Regions from separate parts of the Ancylobacter sp. FA202 genome, predicted to be linked through region 3. Evidence: riboswitches for the same ligand, from Rfam matches in the RefSeq annotation. Region 3 holds a riboswitch; each other region holds the start of a gene.
The links. Region 3 has a riboswitch for cobalamin ahead of A3M1_RS0107130 (energy-coupling factor ABC transporter permease). Riboswitches for the same ligand answer to the same signal wherever they lie in the genome.

Region 1 (5,478 bases), 1.2 Mb from region 3:
CCTCGACGCCGGGCTCGGCTTCCAGCGGGTCGAGATCGTCGAAATTGGCGATGCGCGGCAGCAGCGGCACGGCGATCCTCACCCGCGCTCCCGGCTTCGCCGGCGTCGGGGCGTCGAGCGCCAGCGCGTCCTCCGCCGGCAGGCGGCGGGCCTCGTGGAAGAACGGGATGAGGCCGAGCGCCTGCCAGCCGGTGCGGGCGGCGATCTCGTCCATGCCGGCGGCGAACAGAGTGGGGTCGCCACGAAAGCGGTTGACCAGAAAGCCGCGGATCATCGCCGCATCGTCCTCCGGCAGCACCGCCCTGGTGCCGACCAGGCTGGCGATGACGCCGCCGCGGTCGATATCGCCGATCAGGATGACGGGGACATTCGCCGCGCGGGAAAATCCCATATTGGCGATGTCATTGGCGCGCAGATTGATTTCGGAGGCCGAGCCGGCGCCCTCCACCAGCACGAGGTCGGCCTCCGCCTGCAGCCGGCCATAGCTGTCGAGCACGGCGGCCATCAGCGCGGGCTTCAGCGCCTGGTAGTCCGCCGCCTTCGCCGTGCCCTGCGCCCGGCCCTGCACGATGACCTGCGCGCCCGTCTCGCTCTGGGGTTTCAAGAGCACCGGGTTCATGTGGACGGACGGCGCCACGCGCGCCGCGCGGGCCTGCAGCGCCTGCGCCCGGCCGATCTCGCCGCCGTCTTCGGTCACGGCGGCGTTGTTCGACATGTTCTGCGGCTTGAACGGACGCACCTTCAGCCCGCGCAGGGTGAAGGCGCGGGCGAGGCCGGCGACAATCAGCGACTTGCCGACATCCGAGCCGGTGCCCTGGAACATGAGGGCGAGGGGAGAACGGGGGGCGGTCATGCACCCTCTCCCCGTCGGGGAGAGGGATGGGGTGAGGGGCCTGTGGGCCGATCAACCGGGAGCCCCCTCACCGACCCGCTGCGCGGGCCACCTCTCCCCAATGGAGAGAGGACAGGAAGGGTCGCACAGGACACTTCAATGCGGCGGGATATCAGCCGCGCCGGGCTTCCAGATAGTCGACGCGGCGCTCCAGATTGGCTTCGCGCACCATGCCGGGAATGAGGAACAGATCGATGATCTGGCCGATGCCAAGCAGGCCGAGGGTCAGCAGCCAGAGCGCACCCGTCCAGTAGCGGCCGGTATAGAAACGCTGGATGCCGCACACGCCGATCAGGCCGAAGCACCAGAACAGGTAGGCGATAGGGGTGGAACGCATCGAAGCGTTTCTCCATGAAAGCATGACGCCGCAACACTCGGCGCTGTGTATCAGATAGGAATGTCGCCGCACAATTGCGAGATCGCCGCGTGCAAATTCTTGCAGCTTCTTGTGACGGGTGGATCAAAACTCGATGCCCTTCTGCGCCTTCACCCCGGCTTTGAAGTGGTGCTTGACGAGGCCCATCTCGGTGACGAGATCGGCGGCCTCGATCAGCTCCGCCTTGGCGTTGCGGCCGGTGACGACGATGTGCAGCCCTTCGCGGCGGGCGCTGAGCGCCGCGACGACCTCGGGCAGCGGCAGATAATCGTAGCGCAGCGCGATGTTCAGCTCGTCGAGGATGAGTAGGCCGATGGCGGGATCGTCCATCATCTCCCGCACCTTGTCCCAGGCCCGGCGGGCGGCCGCGATGTCGCGGGCGAGGTCCTGCGTCTCCCAGGTGAAGCCCTCGCCCATGGAGTGCCATTCCACGCGCGGGCCGAAGCTTTCCAGCGCGCGGCGCTCGCCCGAATCCCACGCGCCCTTGATGAACTGGACCACGCCGACCTTGGCCCCATCAGGCTGGCCGAGCGTGCGCAGAGCGAGGCCGAAGGCGGCGGTGGATTTTCCCTTGCCGGGGCCTGTATGGACGATGAGCAGGCCCTTCTCTACGGATTTTTCCGCCACTTCCGCGTCCTGCACCGCCTTGCGCTTTTCCATCTTGGCGCGGTGGCGGGCGGCTTCCTCGGGAGATATCTCGGTCATCACTTCACCTTCATCGGCAGGCCGGCGACCACGAAGATCACGCTGTCGGCACGGGCGGCGACCGCCTGGTTGAGCCGGCCCTGCGCGTCGCGGAAGCGGCGGGCCAGCGCGTTGTCGGGCACGATGCCGAGCCCGACCTCATTCGACACCACGAAGACCGGCCCCTCATGGCTGGCGAGCGCCTCGACCAGCGCGGCGCACTCGCTGGCGAGGTCGGCCTCCGCCAGCATCCGGTTGCTGAGCCAGAGGGTGAGGCAGTCCACCAGCACCGGCCGGCCGGGCGGCAACGTGCGCAAGGCGTCGGCAAGCTCGTGCGGGGCGTCCAGCGTCTGCCAGCCCGCGCCGCGCCGGGCGCGGTGCAGGGCGATGCGCTCTTCCATCTCGCTGTCCCAGGCCTGCGCGGTGGCGATGTAGCTCCAGGGCGGGGAAAAGCCTGAGATGAGGCCCTCGGCATAGGCGCTCTTGCCGGAGCGGGCGCCGCCGAGGACGAGGGTCAGCGCCATGGAGCGGGGGCCGGGGCAAAGCGAGGCGTCATCGTCGTCGGCTCCTGTCGTCGGCTGCGGGCGAGCGGCGGACTATAGCCGGGGCGCATCGCCGGGCAACCGGCGCCGTCCGGTTTGACTTTGCCGGCCAAGCCTCCTTAAGTGGCCGCGACCGTCGGTTTCCTCCCGCCAGGGAGGGACGAAGAGGGAATGCGGTGCGGGGCGCTTTCAGGCCCCCAATTCCGCGGCTGCCCCCGCAACTGTGAGCGGCGAGCCTCAGCCGGAAGCCACTGGAGACCTCTCCGGGAAGGCGGCGACGAGGCAGCGACCCGCGAGCCAGGAGACCTGCCGGTGGTCCGGTCGTGCGTGCCGGCGGGGTGCCCGGCAGACAGGCAGAGCCGTGCTGAGGCGCGCGGCTTCGCGCGGAAGCTCCTTTCCGCGACCGACGCATCCCGCGATTCCTGAGCTTCGTGGAGATGCCGCATGCCGACCCAATCCCGCCCCGCCGCGCTTGATCGTGTTCCCTGCACCATCGTCACCGGCTTCCTCGGCTCGGGTAAGACCACCCTCATTCGCCATGTGCTGGAGAATGCCGGGGGGCGGCGCCTCGCGGTGATCGTCAACGAGTTCGGCGATGTCGGCATCGATGGCGAGATATTGAAGGGCTGCGGCGTCGAATCCTGCCCGGAGGAAAACATCGTCGAGCTGGCCAATGGCTGCATCTGCTGCACCGTGGCGGATGATTTCGTGCCGGCGCTCGACGCCATCCTCGCCCTGGAGCCGAAGGTCGACCACATCCTGATCGAGACCTCCGGCCTCGCGCTCCCCAAGCCGCTTGTGCAGGCCTTCCACTGGCCGGCGATCAAGAGCCGGGTGACGGTGGACGGCGTGGTGGCGGTGGTGGATGGCGAGGCGCTGGCGTCGGGCCGCGTCGCGCACGATCACGACGCGCTTGCCGCCCAGCGCGCGGCCGATGACAGCCTCGACCATGACGACCCGATCGAGGAAGTGTTCGACGACCAGATCGCCTGCGCCGACCTTGTCCTCCTCACCAAGGCCGACCTGATCGACGCCGCCGGGCAGGCCAAGGCCCGCGCCGCGCTCGACGCCGAGCTGCCCAAAGGCGTGCGTGTGGTGAGCGTGACCGAGGGGCGGATCGACCCGGCGCTGCTGATGGGACTCGGCATCGGCACCGAGAACGACATCGAGAACCGCAAGACGCATCACGACAATGAACTCGACCACGACCATGACGATTTCGACAGCTTCGTCGTCGAAGTGCCTGAAATCACCGATCCGGCCGAGTTTGCCGCCCGGGTGGCGCGGGCGGCGGAGGAGGCGGATGTGCTGCGGGTGAAGGGGTTCTTGCCCGTCGCCGGCAAGTCGATGCGGCTGCTGGTGCAGGCGGTGGGCCCGCGCGTGGCGCACCATTTCGACCGGCCCTGGGGCGAGGGCGCGCGCACCGGCCGCCTCGTCGCCATCGGGCTGAAGGGGCTGGACCGGGCGAAGGTGGAAGCGATCCTCGCCGGGGAGAGCGTGGCGGCGTGAGTGAACCTGCCCCACAGCACCACGTCATCCTGAGGTGCCCGGACCTTGTCCGGGCCTCGAAGGATGCTCGTTGCGCGCGGTTTGGCCACCGGAACAGGCGTCATGGCCGGGCGTGTCCCGGCCATCCACGTCTTGCGGCTCCAAAGTCGTGGATCCCCGGGCCAGGCCCGGGGATGACGGCATTCTGACGGGAGACGCGCCACCCCATGCACATCCTCACCACCACCTCCTCCAGCCTCGACGACCTCGTCGAGCCGGTCGATCTCGGCCAGACGCCCGGCGAGGTGGTGATCGTCTCCTTTGCCGACAGCGACCTCGGCGCGCTGGCGCGGGCGCAGGAGGTGATGGCACAGGAGGTAATGGCGGGACCGGGGCTGCCCAGCCTGCGGCTGGCCAATCTGCGCGATCTCCGGCACCCGATGTCGGTCGATCTGTGGATCGACAAGGTGGGGAGCCGAGCCCGCATCGTGGTGGTGCGGCTGCTCGGCGGGCTCGACTGGTGGCGCTATGGCGTCGACCGGCTCAGCGCCGAGGCGCGGGCGCGGGGCTTCACGCTCGCCGTGCTGCCGGGCGAGGACCGCGACGACCCGCGCCTTGCCGAGGCCTCCACCCTTGCGGAGGCCGAGCTCGCGACGCTGCTCGGCTATTTCCGCGCCGGCGGGCCGGCGAATATGGCCGCGCTGCTGCGGGTTCTCGCCGGCTATGCGGGACGGGCGATGGCCTCCCCGCCGGCGCCGCAAAACCTGCCGCTGGCGGGGGGTTATGAGGGGGGCACTGCGTCCCCCTCACCCAACCCTCTCCCCGACGGGAAGAGGGCTTTCGAGGACCAACAGGCCCTCAGGACCGGGCTTGACCCGGCCACCCAGCCGCAGTGGCGTGCGGATGGGGAAACGCTGGGTCCCCGGGTCAAGCCCGGGGATGAGGGCCTCTCACTTTTGGAGGCTGCCCGCCCCGCCATCCCGATCATCTTCTACCGCTCCATGGCGCTGGCGGGCGATACCGCGCCGGTGGAGGCGCTGTGCGCGGCGCTTCGCGCGCGCGGGCTCGACCCCCGGCCGATCTATGTCGCCAGCCTGAAGGAGCCGACCTCCATCGCCTTCCTGAAGGCGGCGCTGGCGGGCATGGACCCGGCCGCGATCCTGACGCTCACCGCCTTCGCCGCCGCCGATCCCGGCGAGGCGACGGTGCTCGACGCGCCTGGCGTGCCGGTGCTGCAGGCGATTGTCGCCACCACGAAGCGCGCGGCGTGGGCGGAGGGCGCGCGCGGGCTGACCAGCGCCGATCTCGCCATGCATGTGGTGCTGCCCGAGCTCGACGGGCGGGTGCTGGCCGGGGCGCTCTCCTTCAAGGCGCCGCAGGAAACCCCCGCCGTGCCCGGCTTCGCCGCGCTGGTGAACCTTCCCGAGCCGGACCGGGTGGCGCAGATCGCCGACCGGGTCGCGGCGCTGGTGCGGCTGCGACAGACTCCCCGTGCC
Region 2 (5,478 bases), on a different contig from region 3:
GGGTAGGGCGGCAGGCCGAGACGGGCACGCTGCCGTTCGGCGCGGTGGGCGAACGGGCTGGCACGGCGCGCATCCGCCGGTGTGACCGCCGAAAGGCGGGCGGCGACGGCGGCATCGTGCACCTTGGCGGACGTTGCGCGGGCCTCGGCGGCCCTGGCCGAAGCGGCGAGCTTGCCGAGCACCACCTCGCGCCCGCCGGCAAGGGCGGTACCCAGCGTGACGAGTTCGTCCATCTTCTGCACGGCGAAGGCGAGCCAGCTCTTCACGTCAGGATCAAGGCCGGTCTCCTGTTCGAGGTCGATCGGCACATGCAGCAACGAGCAGGACGGGGCAATCTCGACATGGTCGGTGCCGCGCCTGCGCACGAAGGGTTCGAGCGTGTCGAGCAGGCCAGGCAGATTGGTGCGCCAGACATTGCGCCCGTCAATGACGCCGAGCGACAGCACGAGCCCCGCCCGCGCCCTGTCCGCCACCTCGCGCAGTTGCCCGGCGCCTCGCACCAGATCGAGATGCAGCCCGGCGATCGGCAGGGAAAGCGCGGTGTCGAGATTGTCGCCCAGCCGGCCGAAATAGCTGGTCAGCATGATCTTCAGCCGGGGCAGTGCATGGGCAAAGAAGCCATATGCCTCGCGCAGCGCGACGCGGGCGGCGTCATTGAGGTCTGTGACGAGGCAGGGCTCGTCGATCTGCACCCAGTCCGCTCCCGAGGCGGAGAGCCGGCGCAGCACCTCGACATAGACCGGGAGCAGCTCGCCGAGCAGGCTGAGCGGGTCGAGTCCCTCGTCCTTCGCCTTGCCGAGCTTGAGGAAGCTGACCGGGCCAAGCAGCACCGGCCGCGTCTCATAGCCCAGCGCCTTGGCCTCGCGGTACTCGTCCATCGGCTTGGTGGAGGTGAGCGAGAAGCGCTGCCCCGGAGAGAATTCCGGCACCATGTAGTGATAATTGGTGTCGAACCATTTGGTCATCTCAAGCGCCGGAACGCCGCTGCCATGCGGGTGCGCGTGGCCATGCGCGCACGTCGTCTCCGCGCTCTGACTGCCGCGCGCCATGGCGAAATAGGTGTCGAGCGGCACCGGCCCGCCGGTCCAGCCATAGGCGGGCGGGATCGCCCCCACCATCACCGCCGTGTCGAGCACATGGTCGTAGAGCGAGAAATCGTTGGAGGGGATGTTGGTGACGCCCAGCGCCTTCTGCCGGGCCCAGTTGGCGGCTCGCAGCCGCGCGGCGGTTTCGAGCAGCGCGGCGGAATCGCTCTTGCCGGCCCAGTAGGTCTCAAGCGCGCTCTTGAGTTCGCGGCGCGGGCCGATGCGCGGCGTGCCCAGGGTGGAAACCGGCACCGTGCCGGCGGAATAAGGGAAGTTCATTCGGCTAACCCCAATCAGGATTGGGGGCAAAGGCCGAGCGGACGCGAGGCGCTGCCACGGGTGCAAGGCACCGGCGGCCGCGCGAACGCACCACCGGGACACCCCGCCCAGGGACGATTATGGTGTCAGGGCAGGTCTCCTGGCTCGCGGGTCGCCGCCTCTCGTCCGGCCTTCCCGAAGCTTGCGCTTCAGTGACGCTGAATGGACGACAGGCTCGCCGCTTACAGTTGCGGGGGCAGCGCCGGCCTCGCCTTGAGGCTCACCGGCTTCCCTCTTAGCTGCGACGCAAGCGACGCCGCAGACCCATGACTGCGCCACGATGAGGGCGCCAGCGACGATTGTCAATCGCGACATAAAGACATCTTTATGTCGGCATATGATCTGGGCTGCTTCGATTGTTGTCGATAGCGCCCCTTTCAACCAGCTTACGAACCCTTGGCGCGGCAGAGTCCGTTGTCGGCGGCTTGTTCCGAGTCCGCAATTGGCACACTCATGACCTCCAGAGCGGTAAGCGGAATCGTCTGCTTTCAGGAACCCGATAATCAGATCTCTACGTCCGACATCGGGGCGCAAAGCTGACCTCGCTGAAAGGCGGCGGGGGCAGGTATGGGGCAGCGCGCATCATGGGGCTATAGTGAACACATCGTTCTCTTCTTGGTCGCTCGCGGCCCGCCACCTACGCCCGGGCATCCTACGCTACGCCATGAAGTCAGATCGCCGCCGGCGGCCGATCACGGGGCAGGCGTCCTAGACCGCGACGTGGTGCTTTCAGCTTCTGCCATCTCAGGCCGCGTCAGTGTCCCGTTTACGCCTTGCCAATCGTCTTGCCAGTAGAAGGGCGGCAGCGAGGCGCGCGGAATGCAGCGGCAGTTGATCGGGGAACCAGCGCATCCTCTCGGCGCGGCGACGGCAGTTGAGTCAGCCGTGTGGCCGGGGCTGCGGATCGAACTCGGGCCTTGGGAACCGGGGTGGCTGACGGCGCAGGAGTTCTTTACCTCTGCCGCCGCGATTGACGACTTCCTCGCGCATGAGCGGGCGCTTTATCCGGGAGCCGATCTGAAAAGCAGCGCCGCGTTCATGATGCGGGACTACCTCTCCATCTTCTCGCTGGCGACCGTTCCGCTGTTCCTTGGTCACGGCCTCGTGCCAGATCTTGCGCCCGCACGCGTCGCGCTGTGGTTCCACGACGTCGTGCATGAGCAGGACGGCCGGACATATGCGGTCCGCCGGGCACATGTGCGCTATCTCTCGCAGGCCTATGCGACGGATCAGCTTGACGCTGCTTGTCATGCGGACGCACAGGCCGTCGCCGACAGGTCTGTCCTGTGCGAGCAGTTTCGCGCGGGGCTGGAAGATCACGTGCAACCGCTCGTCGTCGCCCTCAAGGCCCGAACGGGGCTCGCCTCCGGTGCGCTCTGGCGGCTGGCGGGGGATGCCATCGCCGGACGTTTTCTCGACGTGGGAAAAAAACTGGGCCGGCTTGAGGAGGCCAAGGCCACCGCGCTGTTGATCCTGAAGCAGCCGGGTTCGCCTCTCGCCAACCGTCAGCTGCATTTCTTCGACATCGAGCTGAACGGCGACGCCGGGTGCCCTCTGGGCGTGTGGACCTTCCGCGCCCGCGGCGGTTGCTGCCGCTACTACACGCTTGAGGGCGGCACCGTCTGCACAACCTGTGTGCTCAAGCCCGCGAACGAGCGCGACGCCGAGATGCGCGCGGCGATCCGGCGCCACCTCGGCCTCGACGAGACGGCCTCCGGCTAAGGAGCACGCGTCGTCGCGGTACTGCTCCAAGAATTTTTGCCCCTGCGAGTCCCAGATCCCCCGCATGGATCGTCACTCCAGCAAGCGGCCGGGGGAAGGCCGATAGAAGCAACGGGCAGCGGCGCCTTGAACGCCGCGTGGACGGGGATTTCGATGACCGCAGGGGCACACGCATTCATGGGCGCGCGGGCGCGCCGCCTTTTCCGGCTTGCGCTTCTGGCGAGCACGATCCTCGCCTTCGGCATGGACGCCGCCACGGCGCAAAGCGCCGCGCCCGCGCGCACCAACCAGCAGGCGATCGCCATTCCGCCGGGCACGCTGACCGCCGGGCTGAACCGGCTCGCGGCGCAATCGGGCATCGAGATCCTGTTCGACGCCGCGCTGACCAGCGGCCGCCTGACCCAGGGGGTCAGCGGGACGATGACGGCGGCGGCGGCGCTCGACGCCCTGTTGGCCGGCACGGGAATTCGCGCGCGCTTCGCCGGCGGAAACCAGGTAGTGCTCAGCGGCCCGGAGGCGATCGAAGCCGACAACCTGACCTTCGGCGGCGAAATCTCGCTCGATGCCATCGCCGTCTATGGCGCACGCAACGCGCGCACGCTGCAGGATGTCAGCGCCAGCGTCGGCGTGGTCCGTGCCGAAGAGATCGAGGATGGCGAGATCCGCTATCTCCGGGATTCCTTCCGCCTCCTCGGCAACGTGATGAGCAGCGCGACGCTCAATGCCGGCTTCGTCATCCGCGGCATGAGTTCGGAAGGCTTTGTGCCGGCGGGTGCGCCGGCGGGCTCGCTCTATGTCGATGGCATCCTGCAGACCCGCTACAACGCACGCTTCGGTGCCCGCAGCCTGTGGGATGCCGAGCAGGTCGAGGTCTACCGCGGCCCGCAATCTACGCTAAGCGGCCGGGCGGCGATGATCGGCGCCATTTATCTCAAGTCGAAGGATCCGACGTTCGAGAAGGAGATCGAGATTTCCGGTACCGCTGGAAACAACGACCTCTACGGCACCGCCTTCGTCGTCAACACGCCGCTGGTCGGCGACCAGATGGCCCTGCGGGTGTCCGGCTCCTTCGAGCGGTCGAAGACGCCGATCTCCTACCCGACCTTCGTGAATTATGCCGGCTATGAAGATCTCACCACCGAGATCAGCCAGAATATCCGCGCCAAATTGCTGATCACGCCCTCGTCCCTGCCGGACACGCGGGCACTGCTGACCTACTCTTACTCGAATGACCGGCCCAATGAGCGCCTGATCGGCATCGGGCCAGGCTTCGATCTCGACGACCATCGGGGGGATTTCTACGACCCGGTCACTTACGCCGAATATCGCGCGGTGAAGGTTCACAATCTCGGCCTTGAGGTCACGCACGACTTCTCGGACACGCTGCGCCTGACCTCGATGACGGGCTACCAGTATGGCGAGACCACGCGCCGGTCCGTCGACGCCGATACGCCGGGCATTGACAACGGCATCTGGGGCACGGTCGACGACAGCCTTTTCACCCAGGAAGTCCGGCTGAACTATGAGGGGGACCGCTGGAAATGGGTCGCGGGCCTCTATGGCAGCCAGCAGAACTTCGACAGCGAGTTCGATGCCGTCGCCTATTCCTACTACCAGTGGGATCAGTATCAGAACCGCAAGACGACCAACCTCGCCGCCTTCGGCGAAGCGACCTATGAATTCCTGCCGAGCTGGTTCTTTACATTCGGTGGACGCATCGACTATCTGCGTGAGCAGATTGTCGAGGACAATGCCGAAGGAATCTATGGCGGCACTCTGCCAGTCGTCACCAATGAGGCGGATTTCAACGAGACCAACTTCGTTCCAAAGCTTGGCCTGTCGAAGAAGTTCGGCGAAAATCACACCACCGGCTTCACCTTCAGCCAAGGGTTCCGCACCGGTGGATTTTATGTGAATTACGAGACGCTTGAGCCGGAATATTACGACCCGGAAACCGCCAACAATTACGAGCTGTTCTACAAGGGCAGTTTCCTCGACAACCGCCTGACCATCAACGCCAATCTGTTCTTCACCACCTATCAGGACCAGCAGGTGGAGATCCGTCCCGATCCGGCGCGGCCTTCCTTCCGCATCACCACCAATGCGGCCTCGTCGCAATCCTGGGGTTTCGAGTTCGAGCCCAACTTCCAGGTGAACGAGCGCCTTTCCGTCTTCGCCTCGGTCGGCTACCTGAACACGCAGTTCCTCAGCTTCGACCACGCGGAGTATGGCGATCTGTCCGGGGAGGCATTTCCCGAGGCGCCGGAATGGACGGTCGGCTTCGGTGGAAAGTACTTCTTCGAAAACGGCATCTATATCGGCGCCGATGCCAAGTACACATCGAGCTACACGG
Region 3 (5,478 bases):
CTCTTCTCAAGAGCACCGTTGACGAAGAAGCTCTTATTGTCGACCATGTCCATGTACTGGTTGACATAGCCTTGGTAGGGAATGAACTGCCCGCCGAGCTGGAAGTTCACGAGGCCGTCGTCCAGCTTGCGCGACAGGCTTAACGCGTGGTTCTGGGTCTCGTACATCGTCGACTTGATCGTCGTTCCATTGCCCGACTTGTAATCGTCGGCCTGCACCCAGCCGCCGGTATAGTTGATGCTTCCGACATCATTGGCCGCATTCAGGCTCACGTCGACACCGACGACATTGCCGTTGCTTCGGTAATAGCCCGACACGCTGCCGGAGAAGACCACTTCCGGCGTTTCGGCGAAGGTCGGCGGCGCGACGGTCACGTCGATGCGTGCACCCGTATAGTCGCCGCCGAGGCTCACCGGGGCGGTGCCAGAATAGACCTTGACCTGTCCGATCATCGCCGGGTTCACATAGGACAGCGGCGGGTTCATCATGTTCGGGCAGGCCGGGCCGAACAGCATGCCGTCGATCGAGACTTGCACCTGGTCGGCGCTCATGCCGTTGACCGCCGGCAGGCTCGACACCCCGCCGGCACCCCAGGAAGCCCCGCCCGGCACACGGTCGATCAGCGAGGCCGAATCGCTGGTCCACAGCGTGGCGTTATTGGCCTCGAGGACGGAGATGGTGCCCGTGTCGGCGGGCACGAAGCCCTCATACGTAATGTCAAGCGCCGCGGCCGAGGCGCCACCGTCCGCCGGGCCGACGACAGTGACGGTGGGCAATTGCTGGACGTCCCTCATATCGGATGCTGCGTCCTGCGCGTGCGCCGTCGCGAACAGCGCGGGGACGCAGAGCAGCGCCAGGACAGGGCCGGCCAGCGCCGTCGACCGGCACAGCAGGGAGCGGCAGGGAGAACGCCTTGATGGCGTGCGAAAAGACAGGATCGAGGACTGCATGGCGTTTCCATCGGTCTGCGGAACACACCTGCGGATAGGCGCGCCAGACGGCGCACCCTTGGGTGGTCCCGGTTTGTCAAAAGAAGGCGCTGCGCGAGGCGGCGCCGTTGTCAGACGAGGAAAAGCACCAGCGGCGGCCCGCGCGGATGATGCGCGTCGCGGGACGGCAAGATCGGGCGCCGGCAGGGGACGGAGACAGGCCAGTCGACGAGAGAAGCGGGACGCCGGACAACCGACTCGGCGACCAGGACCGGAGGCAGGGCAAGATCGACCCGCAAAGTGCAGAGCGGGCAATGGGCGACGGCGTGCCCTTCCTCGCCCTCATCCGACGGCGCAGCCGCTGAGGGCCCGCTCATGCAGAGGAAGCTGGCTTGTGACCCCAGTGGATCGGCGGCGACACGGGCCGCAAAAACACTGGCCAGCAGCAGCTGCAGGACGAGCGCATACGCCACCGTCAGCGCGACGGCGCGCACTCCCAGCCAGCTGCTTCCTGAACGCCCAGCCATCCCGAATCCCCGAGGCGATCATCGCATCGGCAGCGGCGTTCGCACAGGGTTAACAGTCACTTGAGCGGTGACTTGGACAATTTGTCCACGTAGGCGGGCAGCATCAATACAGACGATGTTCAGCAGGGAAACGGGAGGCGCAAGGCGCCTCCCGGCCCGCAAATGTCACGCCGCGTCGTAGAGCCGGCGCTCGAAAAGCGGCGTCCCGCGCAGCCCGCTGAGCGCCTTGGCGGCGGCCAGAACGGCAAGGTCGACCAGAGGTTCCACAATGATTACAAGCATGTAGGCGGCGCCGAAGGAGGCGATCGACGAAGCGTTCTCTACCGTGAATCCGTGGCCGTAGAGGGCCCAGAACGCCACCCAGACCACGATTCCGGCCTGGTAGGTGGTCGAAAGTGCCAGCGCCTGACGGTATTTGATCTCCACATAGGGCGTGTTCGGTGCGACCAGTCGGGTGGACAGTGAGGCCAGTGCGAACAACGGCACCAGCAGGGTGGTGACGTTCATGCCATATTGCGGCAGGTCCAACGGCGCGAAGAAAATCCCCTGCAGGGCGAGGCCGGCGGCAAGGCCGATGGCCGCCGGGGCCACGCCGAAAATGAGAAACAGCGTCGAGCCGAGGATGAGGTGCACCTCCGACACGCCGACCGGATGATGCGGCAGCACCTCGAAGAAGCAGAAGACGAGCGCCGTGGTGAAAAGGCTGCGGAGGATGAGCGAGACGACGCCGCGCTCGGCCACGGCGTCGGCCACGAGCTTGAGCGTGTAAGCGCCGGCGCCGGCCGCCGTCACATAGCTGAGCCAGATCTTTCCTTCGGCCACCAGGCCGGGTTCGATATGCATGATGTTCTCCTGCGCCGTCTCACCCGACGGCACGTGTTGGATGGATCATCCATGGCCGGTCTCCTGACTTGCGGGTCACGGCATGCCTTCCGCCTTCCCGGTCCTCGCCCGAAGGGGCTTGGGTCCAGTGGCACGTTGGAAGGCCGCTCGCCGCTTACAGTCGCGGGGGCGGTCGGGGCTTCGGGCAAAGGACCTCGCGGTCCGTGCGCCCTACCCCGTTCCCGTTTCATCCGGAAAGGTTTCCCCATCCGGACACCATGGTGAATCGATGGGTGCATCGACACCCCGCATAAAACAGCGCGCCCTCACCGCGCGCAAGCGGCGCTTTTCGCCGGCGTCGTGCTGCGCCGCGCCGGCCGGGCCACCCGCGCCGTGCGCCCCTTGGCGGCGTAGAGGGCCTCCACCTTGCGTTCACCCACGGCAATGCGGCGCAGTGCGGCGATGTCCTGGAGGATCAACCGCCCTTCTCTCGCGAACGCGATCACCCCCTCTTCGCGCAGGCGGCTCATGCAGCGGCTCACCGTCTCCAGCGTCAGGCCGAGCCAGTCGGCGAGGTCGCCACGGCTGAGATGCAGCGGGAAGCTCAGACCCGGCGCGTGTTCTTCCCACGCCTCGGCGAACTGCGCGGCTAGATCGAGCAGCGCCGCCGCCACCCGCTCGCCGGCGCTCTGCCGGCCCAGCCGGGTGACATGGCCGAGCGCCCGGGTGAGCAGCACCTCCTGGTTCTGCGCCAACAGGCTCCTGCGCCCGGCCGGCGCTTCGTCGACCGGCTCCAGCTGCGTCGGTGCCAGCGCCACCGCCAGGCCATCGAGGCGGGCGAGCATCGCACCATCAAAGAGCCGACCCGGCCCAAGAATGTCGAGGATCTGCCGACGCTCGGCGTCCAGCCGGCGGGTGAGCGCCAGGCAGCCGGCGCGGACCCGGTAGAGCGGGGCCGCGTCGAGGTCCAGACCGGGCAAGGCCAGCATCGTGCCGGGCGCCACAGCCCATGCGGGGACAGTTCGGGAAGCTCTTTCGAGCCCGGGGATCAGCACGTCGAGAGGGAGCACCGACGGCTGGCCGACGGGAAGGGGGCTGACAAACATCGCAACGATCCGGCACCGGCGCCGGAAGCCCTCAAGCGGGCCGTGCCGGCTGCATCACACCAAAGGCAGGCGCAGGCCTGCCGCGAACAGGGCGGCGAAGGCGGGTGTCGGCGGCGCGCGCGAGGAGATGCGGTAGAGCGGCGGGGTCATCGCCACAAGGCGCTCGGGCGGCGGCACACGAACCAGAAGGCGGTACTCGGCGCGGCGATACAGATCGCCCGTCGGCCCGGACAGGCCGATGACCGCGCTGAGACGGCAGGCGTCGCAGCCGGGGCGATGCGCCGCCGGGTGCGGGTTGCCGTCGCCCTCCGCCCCGGTGAGGCAGAGATCGGGCACCGTGCCATCAGGCAGCGTGTATTGCGAAAGGTCGATCCCCGTCCCGCTTGGGCGTGCCGCCGGCGAATGATGCGCGGCGAGCGCGAACAGCAGGGCGAGGGCGCACAGAATCCGCAGCCCGACGCCCCCGCCTCGGGAGACGGTCCAGCGTCGGTCGGCGGGTCCGATGCGGGAGAACAGCTGCGCCATGGGGAGCGATGCTAGCATGCCGCTCGTCGCGCGATAGTGGACAAGACGTCCGATCGCCCGCCTCGCGCGCTCCGTCAGGTGAGGCACAGCGCCTCCCACGCCGCCTCCGGCAGCAGGGCGCTGGCGGTCGCGACCAGAAGCAGCGCCACGCCCGCCAGGACCCGCAGGCGCGGCGCCATCGCCGCCTGTCGCAGGCTGGTGACGCCGAAGGCGGTTGCGGTGACGGACGGCAGCGTGCCCAGCCCGAAGCCGGCCATGACCAGGGCGCCGCCGCTGCCGGCCAGCATGGCGTAGAACAGCGCGCCATAGACCATGCCGCAGGGCAGCAGGCCCCAGGCCGCGCCAGCGAAGAAAGGCCTTACCGCGCCAGCGATAAAAGGTTTTACCGCGCCAGCGAGGAAAGGTCTTGCCCGGCTAGCGAGGAAGGGTTTTGCCGCGCCGGCGCGGAAGGGCCCTTCCGCGCCATCCGCCGGAATGAGCCGGCCGGGGGCGCGCGTCAGCCGGCTCAGCGGCGCGGCGAGCCGATCGATTACCGTGAGGGCCGGGGCCAGCCCGATCATCGACAGGCCGATCCAGCCCAGCGCCACCGCCGCCGCCCAGCGCAGCACCAGATGGGCGGCGCCCTGGTCGAACGCGCCATAAAATACCGAGCCAAAAAAGCCGAGAAAGCCACCGGCCGCCACATAGGAGGCGATGCGCCCCGCCTGCGCCACCAGCAGCACCCGGAGGCGGGCGCCGGGGCCACGGCCGGGCTCGAAGGCGAGCAGCAACCCCGAGGCGATGCCGCCGCACATGCCGGCGCAATGCAGGCTGGAGGCGAAGCCGAGGATGAGGCCGCCAATGAAGCTGAGATCGACCATGGCGCGCTCAGCCCTCAGTGGGGCCGTCTTCCGGCTCGCGGCTGGATTCCACCGCCAGCATCATCAGCACGCAGATCAGCACCGGCACGGCGGCCAGCGCGGTATAGAACGCCACCTGAATGCCGATGGCGACGCAGCCCAGCACCAACAGCAGCAGCGCGTTGACCGCCGTCATCGGCAGGTTTTCCGCCGCCAGCAGTCCCAGCAGCAGATCCCGCAGGGCGATGAGCGCACGCCATGGCGACGGGGTGACGGGAAATCCCGAAAGCTTCAGCCTTCCCAGCGTGCGGTCCCAGGCGAACAGCAGCAGGCTGGCCGTGATCGCCAACAGCGCGGCGGGCGGCAGCAGCACGAGGCCGACCAGCGGGCGGAGGAGCACCCACAGGCTTGATGCCGCGCGCATCAGCGCAAGCCGCGCCCGCGCGATGCCCGGCGCCAGGAAGAAAAATCCGAGCAGGGCAAACATCGTCCCCGCCCCCGCCAGCGCGCCGGCCAGGCCGGCGAGAGAACCGCCGAGCGCCGAGGCGAGCAGCACGTTCAGGAGGAAGGGCAGCGCGCGCGGCATATCGACGGGGCGCGCAGGCAGGGGGGAGATGTCGAGCTTGAGGGGCGTCATCGCGTTCATGGGGCGGCCTCCGGGGAATCATCGTCGAGCAGGACACGGGCGGCGGCGCCGTCGAGATCGTCATACTGGCCGGCGCGCAGCGTC

Region 1: another riboswitch for cobalamin. It lies ahead of cobW (cobalamin biosynthesis protein CobW); the one in region 3 lies ahead of A3M1_RS0107130 (energy-coupling factor ABC transporter permease).
Region 2: another riboswitch for cobalamin. It lies ahead of metE (5-methyltetrahydropteroyltriglutamate--homocysteine S-methyltransferase); the one in region 3 lies ahead of A3M1_RS0107130 (energy-coupling factor ABC transporter permease).

What each region holds. Positions count from the first base shown of each region.
Region 1 covers NZ_KB904818.1:404,013-409,490, reverse strand. The annotation lists gene A3M1_RS0101840 (cobyric acid synthase) at 1-853, opposite strand, end outside; gene A3M1_RS0101835 (NINE protein) at 1,005-1,229, opposite strand; gene cobO (cob(I)yrinic acid a,c-diamide adenosyltransferase) at 1,353-1,973, opposite strand; gene cobU (bifunctional adenosylcobinamide kinase/adenosylcobinamide-phosphate guanylyltransferase) at 1,973-2,476, opposite strand; cobalamin riboswitch at 2,615-2,823, shown strand; gene cobW (cobalamin biosynthesis protein CobW) at 2,939-4,003, shown strand; gene cobN (cobaltochelatase subunit CobN) at 4,210-5,478, shown strand, end outside.
Region 2 covers NZ_KB904820.1:89,016-94,493, reverse strand. The annotation lists gene metE (5-methyltetrahydropteroyltriglutamate--homocysteine S-methyltransferase) at 1-1,364, opposite strand, end outside; cobalamin riboswitch at 1,476-1,687, opposite strand; gene A3M1_RS25470 (ferric iron reductase) at 2,223-3,125, shown strand; gene A3M1_RS0124730 (TonB-dependent receptor) at 3,279-5,478, shown strand, end outside.
Region 3 covers NZ_KB904818.1:1,568,440-1,573,917, forward strand. The annotation lists gene A3M1_RS0107120 (TonB-dependent receptor) at 1-950, opposite strand, end outside; gene A3M1_RS26420 (DUF2946 family protein) at 1,061-1,456, opposite strand; gene A3M1_RS0107130 (energy-coupling factor ABC transporter permease) at 1,622-2,299, opposite strand; cobalamin riboswitch at 2,335-2,574, opposite strand; gene A3M1_RS0107135 (Crp/Fnr family transcriptional regulator) at 2,605-3,384, opposite strand; gene A3M1_RS0107140 (hypothetical protein) at 3,439-3,927, opposite strand; gene A3M1_RS0107145 (sulfite exporter TauE/SafE family protein) at 3,984-4,769, opposite strand; gene A3M1_RS0107150 (hypothetical protein) at 4,777-5,394, opposite strand; gene ccoS (cbb3-type cytochrome oxidase assembly protein CcoS) at 5,391-5,478, opposite strand, start outside.